Regions from separate parts of the Pseudoxanthobacter sp. M-2 genome, predicted to be linked through region 4. Evidence: predicted binding sites of a transcription regulator. Region 4 holds the regulator's gene; each other region holds the start of a gene.

Region 1 (3,243 bases), 310 kb from region 4:
GATAGAGCCAGAGCGGCATCCCGCAGATCGCCACCACCCAGACGAGCACCGCGGCGACGCCGACGAGGTGCCACGCCCAGATCGCCCGCCGGCCGGGCTCGCCGGCGATGACGCGCTTCACCTCGTCGGCGAGGAAGAAGCCGATCATGATCGCCGGACCGATGGTGAGCCGGCCGATCAGCGTCATGTTGAACCGCATGATGAGCCGAACCGGGGTCGGCATCCGCGCCCACATCGCCGGTGTGAAGTAGGCCGATTCCGGGTCTTCCAGCGGGTCGGTCAGGTGCTCGTCGCGGTGGTGGCGCAGGTGCTGCAGCCGGTACACCGGATAGGGCAGCCAGAGCGACAGCGGCGGCCAGGCGAGGGCGGTGTTGAGGGTGCGGTTCAGCGTCGGGTGGCCGTGCATCGCCTCGTGCTGCAGCGAGGACTGCCAGGCGACGAACCAGGCCCCGAGCGGCACCAGCAGCCACAGCGGCAGCGCCTCCCAGAAGACGGTGAGAAGGAGCCAGGCACCATAGATGGCGACGGCGACACCGACCGTCGGCCACTCGACGGCAGGACGGCGCGAACGCCGGGCAGCGCTCTTGGACATGTCCATGTGATTTTCGATTTCCCCTGCCGCCAGCTTGCAGAGCCGCACGGCCGGCGCAAGGGGGAGGGGCCGCGGCGCGGCGAAATCGCTTGAGTGTTGCAGGTCTGTGGCAGCGGGCCGGCTGCCCGCTCGCCCGCCGGACTCGGTTCGCGCCTCGCCGGCGGCGGTGCGGCCGTCACCCGACGGGTCAGGACGGCGGATCGGCCCGACGGCGCGTCGTGATGATCGGTTCCCCCATGACGCCGAAGCGGATGTGGAACTTCATCGCCGCCGCCCTGACCGCAAAGGCGAGGGCAAAGGCCGCGAAGGCGGCGACCTGCGGGGCCAGGAGATGGCCCGCCAGAAGCACGTAGGCGGCCGCACCGACGAGGGCGGCGGTGGCATAGAGGTCGCTGCTCAGGATCATCGGCCGGGTCTGGGTCAGGAGATCGCGGATCAGGCCACCGCCGGTGGCCGTCACCATGCCGAGGAACGCCGCCGTCACCGCCGATGCCCCGGCCGCCAGTGCGATATGTGCGCCGACCACGGCGAAGGCGGAAAGCCCGATGGCGTCTGCCCAGGCGGCTGCGTCCTCGCGGCCGCCGGGCACGCCGCGGATGAAGTAGGCGGCGAAGGCCGTCGCCGCGCAGAGGACGAGCTCGAGCGGATTGTGGACCCACCAGACCGGGTTGCCGAGCAGCACGTCGCGCAGCGTGCCGCCGCCGATCCCGGTGACGATCCCGATCAGCACGATCCCAAGAAGGTCCATGCGGTGCCGTCCGGCGACGACGGCACCGCTGAAGGCGAAGACCATGTCCCCGAAATACATCAGGGCAATCAGGACGATCGGCAGGGCGCTGCTGTCCGTCACCACGGCGGGACCTCCGGTCCAGCGGCCAGCCGGGGCCGCGACGAAACACGTTCGACCACGGCCGGGACCCGGCAGCCACCCGTGACCGCGTCGGCGCCGGTTCGGCCCGGTCAGCGCGCATCTTTCACAGGACTTCCGTCGAGACCACCCCCCGGGGCGCTGGACAGGATGCGCGGGATGTCCGCCGGGACAAGCGCCGGCTCTCCTGCCGCGCCGTCGCGGGCCGGGTCACCCCGCCATCTCGGCCGCCGGCCGATGGCGGTGTGGCAAGCCATCCGTGACGCCGCCGCACGGACGGCCGGTCTCGGCCATCCCCCTGCTCTCGCCGTGGGGCTGCCGCGGCCGAGTCCGACCGTGACAGAACCGTCATCCAGGCTTCATCTACCGATGCTATCCGACGAGTGGCGCCGTATTGGTTTATTCGTTGTGGCTGCCGGTCGAAATAGTCTTGATCAGTCGGACTTGTCTCGACGTTGTTCCTCGCCATCAGAAGCAAACCCGTAGAGATCACGGGTTTGCCGTCCGACGTCTTGCATCGCAGGAAGCCACATGCGCACGCACATTCTGACATCCGCAGCCGCCGTCATTCTTGCCGCATCGGCCGTCGGTCCGGCCATTTCGGCCACCGAGGTGCTTGTCTACACGGCGATCGAGGCCGATCAGCTGAAGGCCTACGAGGCCGCGCTCGAGGCGGCGCATCCGGACGTCGACGTGCGGTTCGTCCGCGACTCGACCGGCATCGTCACCGCCAAGCTGCTCGCCGAGAAGGCGAACCCGCGCGCCGACGTCGTCATGGGCCTCGCCGCCACCTCGCTGATGCTGCTGGAGAAAGAGGGCATGCTGATGCCCTACGCGCCGGTCGGTCTCGAGGCCGTGAAGCCGACGATGCGCGATCCGGCGAACCCGCCGGCGTGGGTCGGCATGGACGTCTGGGCCTCAGCCGTCTGCTTCAACACCGTCGAAGCCGAGAAGCGCGAGCTGAAGGTGCCGACCTCCTGGGCCGACCTCACCGACCCGGCCTACCAGGGCCAGATCACCATGCCGAACCCGGCCTCCTCGGGCACCGGCTACCTGATGGTCTCGGCCTGGCTGCAGCTCTTCGGCGAAGAGAAGGGCTGGGCCTTCATGGACGCCCTCGACAAGAACGTCGCGAGCTACACCCACTCCGGCTCGAAGCCCTGCCGCCAGGCGGGCGCCGGCGAGTACGTCGTCGGCCTCTCGTTCGAGTATCGCGCCAACAAGACGAAGAAGGACGGCGCGCCGATCGACATCGTGCTCCCCTCCGAGGGTCTCGGCTGGGACATGGAGGCGACCGCCGTCATGGCGACGACGAAGCATCCGGAAGCCGCCAAGAAGGTCGCCGACTGGGCCGTGACGCCGGAGGCGAACAAGCTCTACGCCCAGAGCTACGCCATCGTCGCGCTGCCGGGCATCGCCGAGAAGCTCGAGTACATGCCGGGCGACGTCGAGGCGATGCTGATCAAGACCGACTTCGCCTGGGCGGCCGAGAACCGCGAGCGCATCCTCGCCGAGTGGACGAAGCGCTACGACGGCAAGTCCGAGCCGAAGTGATCGCGCCGCAAGGCTGATCGCAGCGCCGCAAGCGCTGCGTGCACCCTCACGACCGGCCGGGTTCTCCGGCCGGTCGATGCTTTCGGAGCCTGCCGGAGGTCGCCGCCTTGCTCGACAGATCCGCATCGCACCTTCCCGCGCCCCACTCGCCTGCGCCGCACCTCGCCCCATCGCACCCGCCCGCGCCGTACCTGGAAGTCCGCGGCCTGTCGAAGCGCTTCGGGCCGTT
Region 2 (3,243 bases), on a different contig from region 4:
GCCTCGCGAAGCTGCACGGCCTCGCCTGAGCGACGGCGCAGTACGACCACGCATCGGCTTTGGCGCAAATGATCGGGGGCAGTGCGAGCTGCCCCCGATCGCCGTTCCGGCTGCTGAAACGACCTGTCAGATGCGCTCGACGTAGGCGCCGGGGCGGCCGTTCTCGACGACGAAGCGGGCCGCCTTGTAGGGCGTGCCGTCCGGCGTCTCGACCTTCGTCACCATCCGCAACTCCGCATCGAGACGGTCACGGCCGAGCTTCATCAGGAAGTAGCCGCGACGATCGCCGTCATAGTAGCGGATGTGCTGGTTGTTCGGGATCATCGGCGCGTAGTAGGGCCCATACGGCGTGCCGTCGCCGCCGCTGGTGATCGCCGGCGTGACGAACTCGGTGGCGACGAGCTTCGAGTAGTCCTTCGAGAAGTCGCGCTTGATGTCGTTGACGAAGGTCGAGTGCCAGTCACCGGTGAGGATCACCGGGTTGCGCACCTTGGTGTCGACGATGGTGCCGAGCAGGCGGTCGCGGGCGCCGGGATAGCCGTCCCAGGCGTCGTTCCAGAAGCGGTCGACGGTCGGGCTCGAGTCGTGCTCGAGCTCGGCGACGAGGAGCTGCTGGGCGATGAACGTCCACTCGGCGTCGGATTTGGCGAGCGTCTTCTGCAGCCACGCCTCCTGGCCGGCGCCGAGCATCGTCACCTTCGGGTCGAAGGCGCCCTCGCAGCGGGCGGATTCGCCATCGCCGCAGGGGTTGTCGGAGCGGTACTGGCGGTCGTCGAGCATGATGAACTCGGCCGAGCGGCCATAGCGCAGGCTGCGGTAGATGCGCAGGTGGTTGTTCTTGTCGACCTGCGGCTTGGCGCGGATCGGCATGTGCTCGTAGAAGGCCTGGTAGCCCGCGGCGCGGCGGACGACGAACTCCTGCGGCGACGTCTGGTTGTATTCCGGGTGGCGGCCGGAATAGTCGTTCTGCACCTCGTGATCGTCCCAGATGACGACGAACGGATGGGCGTGGTGAGCCGCCTGCAGGTCGGCGTCCATCTTGTAGAGGGCGTACTGGTCGCGGTAGCGGGCGAGCGTCACCGTCTCGCCGGTGAAGCGGGCGGGGTCGAGGACGACGCCGCGAACGTTCTCGAGCGGGCTGTACTCGTAGAGGTAGTCGCCGAGGTGGAAGACGGCGTCGAGCTTCTGGGCGGCGACGTCGCGCAGCACCGTGTAGTAGCCCTCCTCCCACTTCTGGCAGGTGATCGCCGCGAAGCGCAGCTCGTCGACGAGATCGGTCGCCGCCGGCGCGGTGCGGAAGTGGCCGATCGGGCTCTCCTCCTCGGCGCCGTAGGAGAACTGGTACCAGTAGTGCCGGCGCGGCCGGAGGCCGGTGACCTCCACGTGGACGGAATGGGCGAGCTCGGGCAGCGCCGAGGCCTTGCCCTCCTGCACGACGTTGGTCATGGCCGCATCGGTAGCGATCCGCCAACGGACGCCGACGCCGCGGGCGGGCATGCCGCCGCCGACGAGGGGATCGGGGGCGAGGCGTGTCCACAGCACGATGCCGTCCGGCGTCGGGTCGCCCGATGCGACGCCGAGCGTGAACGGATTGGTGCCGAGCGAGGGCGCGGCGAAGAGGTCGTCGCCGGGGATCAGCGACAGCGCGATGGCGCCGGCGGACGCCTTCCAGGAGATGTCGAGCAGGCGGCGGCGGTCGAGCGGGCGGTCGAGGATGAGGCGGGTCATGCAGGGCTCCGCGGGTTGCGGAGGCGACCGCTGTCACCGCGGCGCACGCATCCCGGGCCGCGGGTCGCGGCGGACCGGCGGGCGGGGTCGGTACGGAGGGTGGGTCTTCGTGCGGCGGCGGGCCTGGGGCGGGACCGCCACCGAATCGGCGGGCGCCTCGGGGACAAGCGAACCCTAGAACCGTTCGATCACAGCTTCTTGACAGTAGGGCCGTCGCGGCGGGCGCTCAGTCGAACGGCAGCCCGACATAGTTCTCGGCAAGCGCGGTGGCGGCGGCGGTCGACGAAGTGACGTAGTCGAGCTCGGCGAGCTGGCGTCGGCGGTCGAAGGCGCTGTCGTCCTCGAACAGATGCAGCATCGACGTCATCCACCAAGAGAACCGCTGTGCCTTCCAGATTCGCCGCAGGCAGGTGTCGGAATAAGTGTCGAGGCCGGCGGTGCCGCCGTCCTGGTAGAAGGCCTCGAGCGCCCGCGACAGCACCAGCACGTCGGCGAGCGCGAGGTTCATGCCCTTCGCCCCGGTCGGCGGCACGATGTGGGCGGCGTCGCCGGCGAGGAACAGCCGCCCGTGCCGCATCGGCTCGACGACGAAGGAGCGCATGGCGGTGATCGACTTCTGCAGCACCGGCCCCTCGGTCAGCGAGAAGCCCGGCGCCGCGAGCCGGCGGTGCAGTTCGTCCCAGATGCGGTCGTCGGACCACGCGGCGACATCGTCGTCGGGCGGGCACTGCACGTAGAGGCGGGTGATCGTCGGCGAGCGCATCGAGGCGAGGGCAAATCCGCGTTCGCTCCAGGCGTAGATCAGTTCCTCGCTCGACGGCGGCGCCTCGGCGAGGATGCCGAGCCAGCCGAACGGGTAGACGCGGTCGTAGGCTGTCAGCACGCCGGCGGGGATCGCGGGCCGGCAGATGCCGTGGAAGCCGTCGCAGCCGGTGATGAAGTCGCAGGAAAGCTCCACCTCCTCGCCCTCGTGGACGAAGCGGATCACCGGACGATCGGTCTCGATCCCCTCGACCCGGGTGTCCGACACCTCGAAGAGCAGCGGCCGGTCGGCGGCGAGGCGGGCGGCAACGACGTCCTTCACCACCTCGTGCTGGCCGTAGACGACGACCTCCTTGCCGCCGGTGAGCGAGGGGAAGTCGATGCGGTGGCCGCGGCCGGCGAAGCGCAGCTCGATGCCGTGGTGGGCGAGGCCCTCGCGGCGCAGGCGGGCGCCGAGGCCGAGCTCGTCGAGGAGGGCTGCCGCCCAATGCTCGATGACGCCGGCGCGGATGCGCTCCTCGATGTAGGGGCGATCGTGGCGCTCGACGATCACCGCCTCGATGCCGGCGCGGGCGAGCAGCTCGCCGAGCACGAGGCCGGCGGGACCGGCGCCGACGATGCCGACCTGGGTGCGCAGCTTGCGCATGGATTTTTGCCTCCCGACACGCGACCCGTCGGGGTCACCATCGAGGCGACTGTGGCGCAAGGGAACGGGCGTCGCCATGCACGAAGCCGGCGCAGACTTGGACTTTT
Region 3 (3,243 bases), 790 kb from region 4:
GCCTTCACCAACCCGTCGACCAACTCCTACAAGCGGCTCGTGCCGGGCTACGAGGCGCCGGTGCTGCTCGCCTACTCGGCGCGCAACCGCTCCGCCTCGTGCCGCATCCCCTACACGACGTCGCCGAAGGCCAAGCGCGTCGAGGTCCGCTTCCCCGATCCGCTGGCGAACCCCTACCTCGCCTTCACGGCGATGCTGATGGCCGGCCTCGACGGCATCAAGAACAAGCTCCATCCCGGCGAGGCGATGGACAAGAACCTCTACGACCTGCCGCCGGAAGAGCTGAAGCAGATCCCGACGGTGTGCGGCAGCTTGCGCGAGGCGCTCGCCTCGCTCGACGCCGATCGCGACTTCCTGAAGGCCGGCGGCGTGTTCGACGACGACCAGATCGACGCCTACATCGATCTGAAGATGGAAGAGAACATGCGCTACGAGATGACGCCGCACCCGGTCGAGTACGACATGTACTACTCCGGCTGACGGTCCGGTCTCGGACGAACGACTGCGGGGCGCTTCGGCGCCCCGTTTTCGTTTGGGCGGGTCTCTACCCTGCCTTGCGGGCGACCCAGCCGCGGAAGGAGAACGCCGCATAGAAGAGCTGGACGTCGACGAACCCCGCCGCTGCCAGCGTCGCTTCCTCCTCCTCAGGCGACAGGATCGGCAGCCGCTCGCCGATCGCCTCGCCCGCCTTTCCGGCGTGCGAGGCCGGCACACCCGAAGCCACGGCGAATGCGGCGTAGCGCGACAGCCACAGCGCCTTGTCGGCCTCGCCCTGCGGGAAACTATGGTGCGCGACGACGAAGGGCGCCCCGGGCTTCAGGCGCCGGTGGATCTCGGCCAGCGTCCGCGCTCGGTCCTCGCGCGCGATGAAGTGGAACGTCAGGAGGGACGCCGCGCCGTCGAACGGCCCCTCGGGAGCATCCTCCGTGTACCCTTCGTGCAGGCGCACCCGCCCGCCGAAATCGCCGAGGGTCGCCGCCGCCACCTTCAGCATCTCGGCCGACGGGTCGACCCCGTCGAAGCTCCAGTCCGGCTGCATCTCTGCAAAGCACCTGAGTTCGAGCCCGCCCCCGGCGCCGATCACCAGCACGCGGGCACCATCGCCGCAGCGCTCCGCGAGCAACAGGCCGGCCATCCGCTGCAGGTCCCGAAGGCCCGGCACCAGCCGTGCGGTGTTGTCGGCATAGCGCGCGACGGCGTCCGGATCGGAAAATGGCTTCAATGCGTGGTCCTTCGCGCTCGTGCAGCTCGGCTCGCCCTCATGTTACATCATAACACCCAGCGACATCACCGAGGGCGCAGCGTCGGCCACCGCGCGCGCCGCCGTGAGAGGGACCAAACGACACGGCGTCTGGCCTCCCCACTGTCACCGGAGTTACATCGAACTCTTCTAAGTCGAGTTCAGAGGGCCGTGGCGTCGCCGCCGGTCCCCACCCCTTTCGACCAGGAGAGCACCGATGACCGAGCATCGCCCGCTGTCGCGCGCGCAGGCCTATGAGGTGTCCGAGGACGCCGGCCGCAACGTGTCCGCCAATCCGACGATGGGCGACATCATCGCGCTCCGCTTCTCCCGCCGCGGCTTCCTGAAGGGCTCGCTCGCCGTCTCCGCCATCGCCGCCACCGTCAGCCCGCTGGCGCTGATGGCTGCCAGCGAGGCCCGCGCCGCCACCCCGAGCTTCGTCTTCGACGAGGTCGCCGCCGGTGTCGACGAGCGCGACCACGTCGCTCCGGGCTATGACGCCGACGTGCTGATCCGCTGGGGCGACGCCGTCGTTCCGGACGCGCCGGCCTTCGACGTGCGCAACCAGACGGCCGCCGCCCAGGAGAAGCAGTTCGGCTACAACAACGATTACATCGGCTACATCCCGATGCCCGACGCTGCCGACCCGAGCGCACACGGGCTGCTCGTGATCAATCACGAGTACACGATCGAGGAACTGATGTTCCCCGGCCTGAAGCCGCAGGACGACAAGGAAGTCCTGTTCAAGGACATGACGAAGGACCTCGTCGACATCGAGATCGCCGCCCACGGTGGCTCGATCCTCGAGGTGGAGAAGGTCGACGGCAAGTGGCGCGTCGTGCCGAATTCCCGCTACGCCCGCCGCATCACCGGCCTGACGCCATCCGAGATGACCGGCCCGGCGGCCGGCTCAGACCGCCTGAAGACCAGCGCCGACGCGACCGGCACGAAGGTCCTCGGCATGCTCAACAACTGCGCCGGCGGCATCACGCCGTGGGGCACGTGGCTGACCTGCGAGGAGAACTTCAACGGCTACTTCGGCGGCCAGTACGCCGAGAACAGCCCGGAGGCGGCCGCCGGCAAGCGCTACGGCGTCCCCGGCCGCTGGTATGCGTGGTCCGACTATTACGACCGTTTCGACGTCTCGAAGGAGCCGAACGAGCCGAACCGCTTCGGCTGGGTCGTCGAGATCGATCCGTTCGATCCGAACGCCGTGCCGAAGAAGCGCACCGCGCTCGGCCGCTACAAGCACGAGGGCGCCGCCTCGATCGTCAACAAGGACGGCCGCGTCGTCGTCTACATGGGCGACGACGAGCGCTTCGACTACGTCTACCGCTTCGTCACCGCCCGCCCCTATGACGCGGCGAGCCGCGAGGCGAACCTCGACCTCCTGGACGAGGGCACCCTGTCAGCCGCCCGCTACGACGCCGACGGCACCCTCACCTGGCTGCCGCTCGTCTTCGGCGAGGGCCCGCTGACCGCCGAGAACGGCTTTGCCTCGCAGGCCGACGTGCTGATCGAGACGCGCCGCGCCGCCGATCTCGTCGGCGCCACCAAGATGGACCGGCCGGAAGGCACCGCGATCAACCCGCAGTCGCACGCCGTCTACGTCATGCTGACCAACAACACCCGCCGCGAGAGCGATCAGGTCGATGCGGCCAACCCGCGCCCGAAGAACGCCTTCGGCCACATCATCGAGATGATGCCGGTCGACGAGGACCACACCGCCTCGACCTATCGCTGGGAGGTGCTGGTGCAGTGCGGCGACCCGTCCGTCGCCGATGTCGGCGCGACGTTCAGTTCGGCCACCACCAAGGACGGCTGGTTCGGCATGCCCGACATGGTGTTCGTCGATGCCGATGGTCGCCTCTGGGTGGGCACCGACGGCATGGGCCCGAAGTCGACGGGCCGCACCGACGGCCTCTACGCCGTCGGCACCAGCGGCGAAGAACGCGGCACCGCCAGGCTGTTCTACCGCTGCCCCGTCGGCGCCGAGCTCTGCG
Region 4 (3,243 bases):
ACGTCGTGCAGTTGCGCGCCCGCGTCGGCATGGTGTTCCAGAAGCCGAACCCGTTCCCGAAGTCGATCTACGAGAACGTCGCCTACGGCCCGCGCATCCACGGCATCGCCGCCTCGAAGTCCGAGCTCGACGACATCGTCGCCTCGAGCCTGCGCAAGGCGGGCCTGTTCGAGGAGGTGAAGGACCGGCTGAACGAGTCCGGCACCGGCCTGTCGGGCGGCCAGCAGCAGCGCCTCTGCATCGCCCGCGCCATCGCGGTGGGCCCCGAGGTGATCCTGATGGACGAGCCCTGCTCGGCCCTCGACCCGATCGCCACCGCCCGCATCGAGGAACTGATCGACGAACTGCGTGAGAACTTCACCATCGTCATCGTCACCCACTCGATGCAGCAGGCGGCACGCGTCTCGCAGAAGACGGCCTTCTTCCACCTCGGCGATCTCGTCGAGGAGGGGCCGACCGACATGATCTTCACCAATCCGAAGGAACGGCGCACCCAGGACTACATCACGGGCCGCTTCGGCTGAGCCGGCGGCGCACGGGTCCGGGCGCGGGGAGTAAACAGATATGTCCGAGCACATCGTTGCAGCCTATGACGACGAGCTCACCGGCATCGCCGGCACCATCGCCGAGATGGGCGGGCTCGCCGAGCGCATGCTCGTCGATGCCGTGACCGCGCTGGTGCGGGTCGATACCCACCTCGCCCAGTCGGTGATCGCCACCGACCTGCGCCTCGACGCCCTGCAGCGGCGGGTCGAGGAGGAGACCATCAGCCTGATCGCGCGCCGCCAGCCGATGGCCCGCGACCTGCGCGACGTCGTCACCGCGCTGCGCGTCTCCATCGACATGGAGCGCATCGGCGACCTCGCCAAGAACATCGCCAAGCGCGTCGCCGCCATCGACGGCCACTTCCACCCGAAGCGGCTCGCCCTCGGCGTCGAGCACATCTCCGAGATCGCGCTCGAGCAGGTGAAGGCCGTCATCGACGCCTACACCGGCAAGGACGCCGCCTCCGCGCTCGCCATCCGCGACCGCGACAACGAGATCGACCAGATGTACACCTCGCTGTTCCGCGAGCTCCTCACCTACATGATGGAGGATCCGCGCAACATCACCTTCTGCACGCACCTGCTCTTCTGCGCGAAGAACATCGAGCGCATCGGTGACCACGCCACCAACATCGCCGAGAACGTCTACTACCAGGTGACCGGGCAGCAGCTCGCCGACGATCGTCCGAAGCTCGACGAATCGAGCCTGACGCCCGCCGACTTCGGTACGCGATGACCGCCCACCCCCGATTGGACCGACGCAGCATGGCGGCGATGCCGAAGGTGATGATCGTCGAGGATGAGGAGCCGCTGACGCTGCTGCTCCGCTACAACCTCGAATCCGAGGGCTTCGCGGTCGAGACCTGCGACCGCGGCGACGAGGCCGAGGTGCGCCTGATGGAGGTGCAGCCCGACCTCCTGCTGCTCGACTGGATGCTGCCCGGCCTGTCCGGCATCGAGCTCTGCCGGCGCCTGCGCGCCCGCGAGGAGACGGCGCGGCTGCCGATCATCATGCTGACGGCGCGCGGCGAGGAGGCCGAGCGCATCCGCGGCCTCGCCACCGGTGCCGACGACTACGTGGTGAAGCCGTTCTCCGTCGCCGAACTGATGGCCCGCGTCCGCGCCATGCTGCGGCGGGCGAAGCCCGAGGTGGTCAGCACGGTGCTGAAGGGCGGCGACATCGAGGTCGACCGCGAGACCCACCGCGTCCGCCGCGCTGGCCGCGAGATCCACCTCGGCCCGACCGAGTTCCGCCTGCTCGAGTTCCTGATGCAGTCGCCCGGCCGCGTGTTCTCGCGCGAGCAGCTCCTCGACGGCGTCTGGGGCCACGACGTCTATGTCGACGAGCGCACCGTCGACGTCCACATCGGCCGGCTGCGCAAGGCGGTCAACCGCGGCAAGTCGAAGGACCCGATCCGCACCGTCCGCGGCTCCGGCTACGCCTTCGACGACCAGTTCGCCGCCGCCGCCGTCCGCTGAGGGCCGTCCGCCCGCCTCCCCCGCCTTAAGCCGCGGCGAAATGCAAACGGGGCGCCCCATGGGGCGCCCCGCGTCGTTTTCGTCCGGTGTCGTTCGACCTGGGTGTGCGCCTGATCAGGCCGCGCCGCCCTCGCGCTCACGCCGATCGCGATCGGACATGAAGCGGTCGAACTCTTCCTTGTCCTTCGCCCGGCGCAGCTCCGCGAGGTAGCTGTCGAACTCCGCGCGCATCTCGTCGAGCTTGCGGCGCTCGGCCTCGATCCGCTCGATCTCGCGCTTGCGATACTCGTCGAAGGCGACGTTACCGGTGGCCGAGAAGCTGGTTGCGGCGGTGCGCATCGAGCGGGAGCCCGCGCAGCCCCAACCATTCGCCCGGAAGCTCTCGCCGGCATCGCTCGCCATCCTGTGCAGGCGATCGCCCCACAAGATGTAGGCCAGCATGGCGAATCCGAGCGGCCAGAACACGATGAACCCGAGCACCATCAAGCCGATGGTGAGCGGCGTCCAACCCGGCCGGAGTGCAAGAGTGTTGGTCATGGTCTCTGTGGTCCTCCTCACGAATACAGGCAAGGATTTGGGAAGGCCACGGCTCCTCTACAAGAGGAGCGACCATCGAAATCGGACGCGCGGGGTAGCCGCGTGTCCGCCTCGCAGGGACGGCGCGGCCTCAGGCGCCGCCGGCGAGCGCCTTCGCCTGGCCGATCCAGTCGTCGCGCCGGATGCGGCCGGGGAACGACAGCTTGGCATCGAGTTCCTCGGCCGCCTTGGCGCTCAGCGCCGACAGCTGCGAGAAGTGGAAGATGCCGAGCCCGTGCAGCGTCTCGGCGAGCTTGGCGCCGATGCCGCGAATGCGGGTGAGGTCGTCCGGGTTTCCGGCCGGCTTCTTCAGCACGATCTCCGACAGCGTCGCCGCCTTCACCGCACGAGGCTTCGCTGCCGCGGCCTTGGCAGGCTTGGCGGCGGCCGCTTTGGCAGCGGCAGGCTTGGCGGCGGCCCTGGCAGCGGGCTCGGCGGCTGGCTTGGCGGGCGCGGCCTTGGCCGTCTCCGCCTTCGGTGAGGCCTTCACCGGCGATGGCTTGCGCTCCGCGCCCCGGGTCGTCGCGACCTTTGCACCGTTGGCCGTCGCACCGTTGGGCATTGCACCGTTGGGCTTCGCACCGTTGGCCGCCGCACCATGGGCCTTCGCGCCGTTCGCCTCGGCGACGGACGCTCTCGCCGG

Evidence for each region. The regulator PhoB, encoded in region 4, activates phosphate uptake and scavenging genes when phosphate is short. The targets are predictions, from matches to a motif close to TGTCATNNANCTGTCAT.
Region 1: RUR49_RS07610 (putative 2-aminoethylphosphonate ABC transporter substrate-binding protein) is a predicted target of PhoB. The motif match lies at 1,807-1,823, and genes of this name have one in related genera.
Region 2: RUR49_RS13440 (alkaline phosphatase D family protein) is a predicted target of PhoB. The motif match lies at 1,916-1,932, and genes of this name have one in related genera.
Region 3: RUR49_RS09755 (PhoX family protein) is a predicted target of PhoB. The motif match lies at 1,365-1,381, and genes of this name have one in related genera.

What each region holds. Positions count from the first base shown of each region.
Region 1 covers NZ_JAWDIR010000011.1:544,986-548,228, forward strand. The annotation lists gene RUR49_RS07600 (fatty acid desaturase) at 1-598, opposite strand, end outside; gene RUR49_RS07605 (trimeric intracellular cation channel family protein) at 780-1,442, opposite strand; gene RUR49_RS07610 (putative 2-aminoethylphosphonate ABC transporter substrate-binding protein) at 1,992-3,014, shown strand; gene RUR49_RS07615 (putative 2-aminoethylphosphonate ABC transporter ATP-binding protein) at 3,122-3,243, shown strand, end outside.
Region 2 covers NZ_JAWDIR010000022.1:382,778-386,020, forward strand. The annotation lists gene RUR49_RS13435 (sugar phosphate isomerase/epimerase family protein) at 1-29, shown strand, start outside; gene RUR49_RS13440 (alkaline phosphatase D family protein) at 127-1,728, opposite strand; gene pobA (4-hydroxybenzoate 3-monooxygenase) at 1,955-3,127, opposite strand.
Region 3 covers NZ_JAWDIR010000011.1:1,021,696-1,024,938, reverse strand. The annotation lists gene glnA (type I glutamate--ammonia ligase) at 1-480, shown strand, start outside; gene RUR49_RS09760 (class I SAM-dependent methyltransferase) at 545-1,222, opposite strand; gene RUR49_RS09755 (PhoX family protein) at 1,458-3,243, shown strand, end outside.
Region 4 covers NZ_JAWDIR010000011.1:232,214-235,456, reverse strand. The annotation lists gene pstB (phosphate ABC transporter ATP-binding protein PstB) at 1-524, shown strand, start outside; gene phoU (phosphate signaling complex protein PhoU) at 565-1,281, shown strand; gene phoB (phosphate regulon transcriptional regulator PhoB) at 1,320-2,024, shown strand; gene RUR49_RS06130 (DUF2852 domain-containing protein) at 2,139-2,561, opposite strand; gene phaZ (polyhydroxyalkanoate depolymerase) at 2,692-3,243, opposite strand, start outside.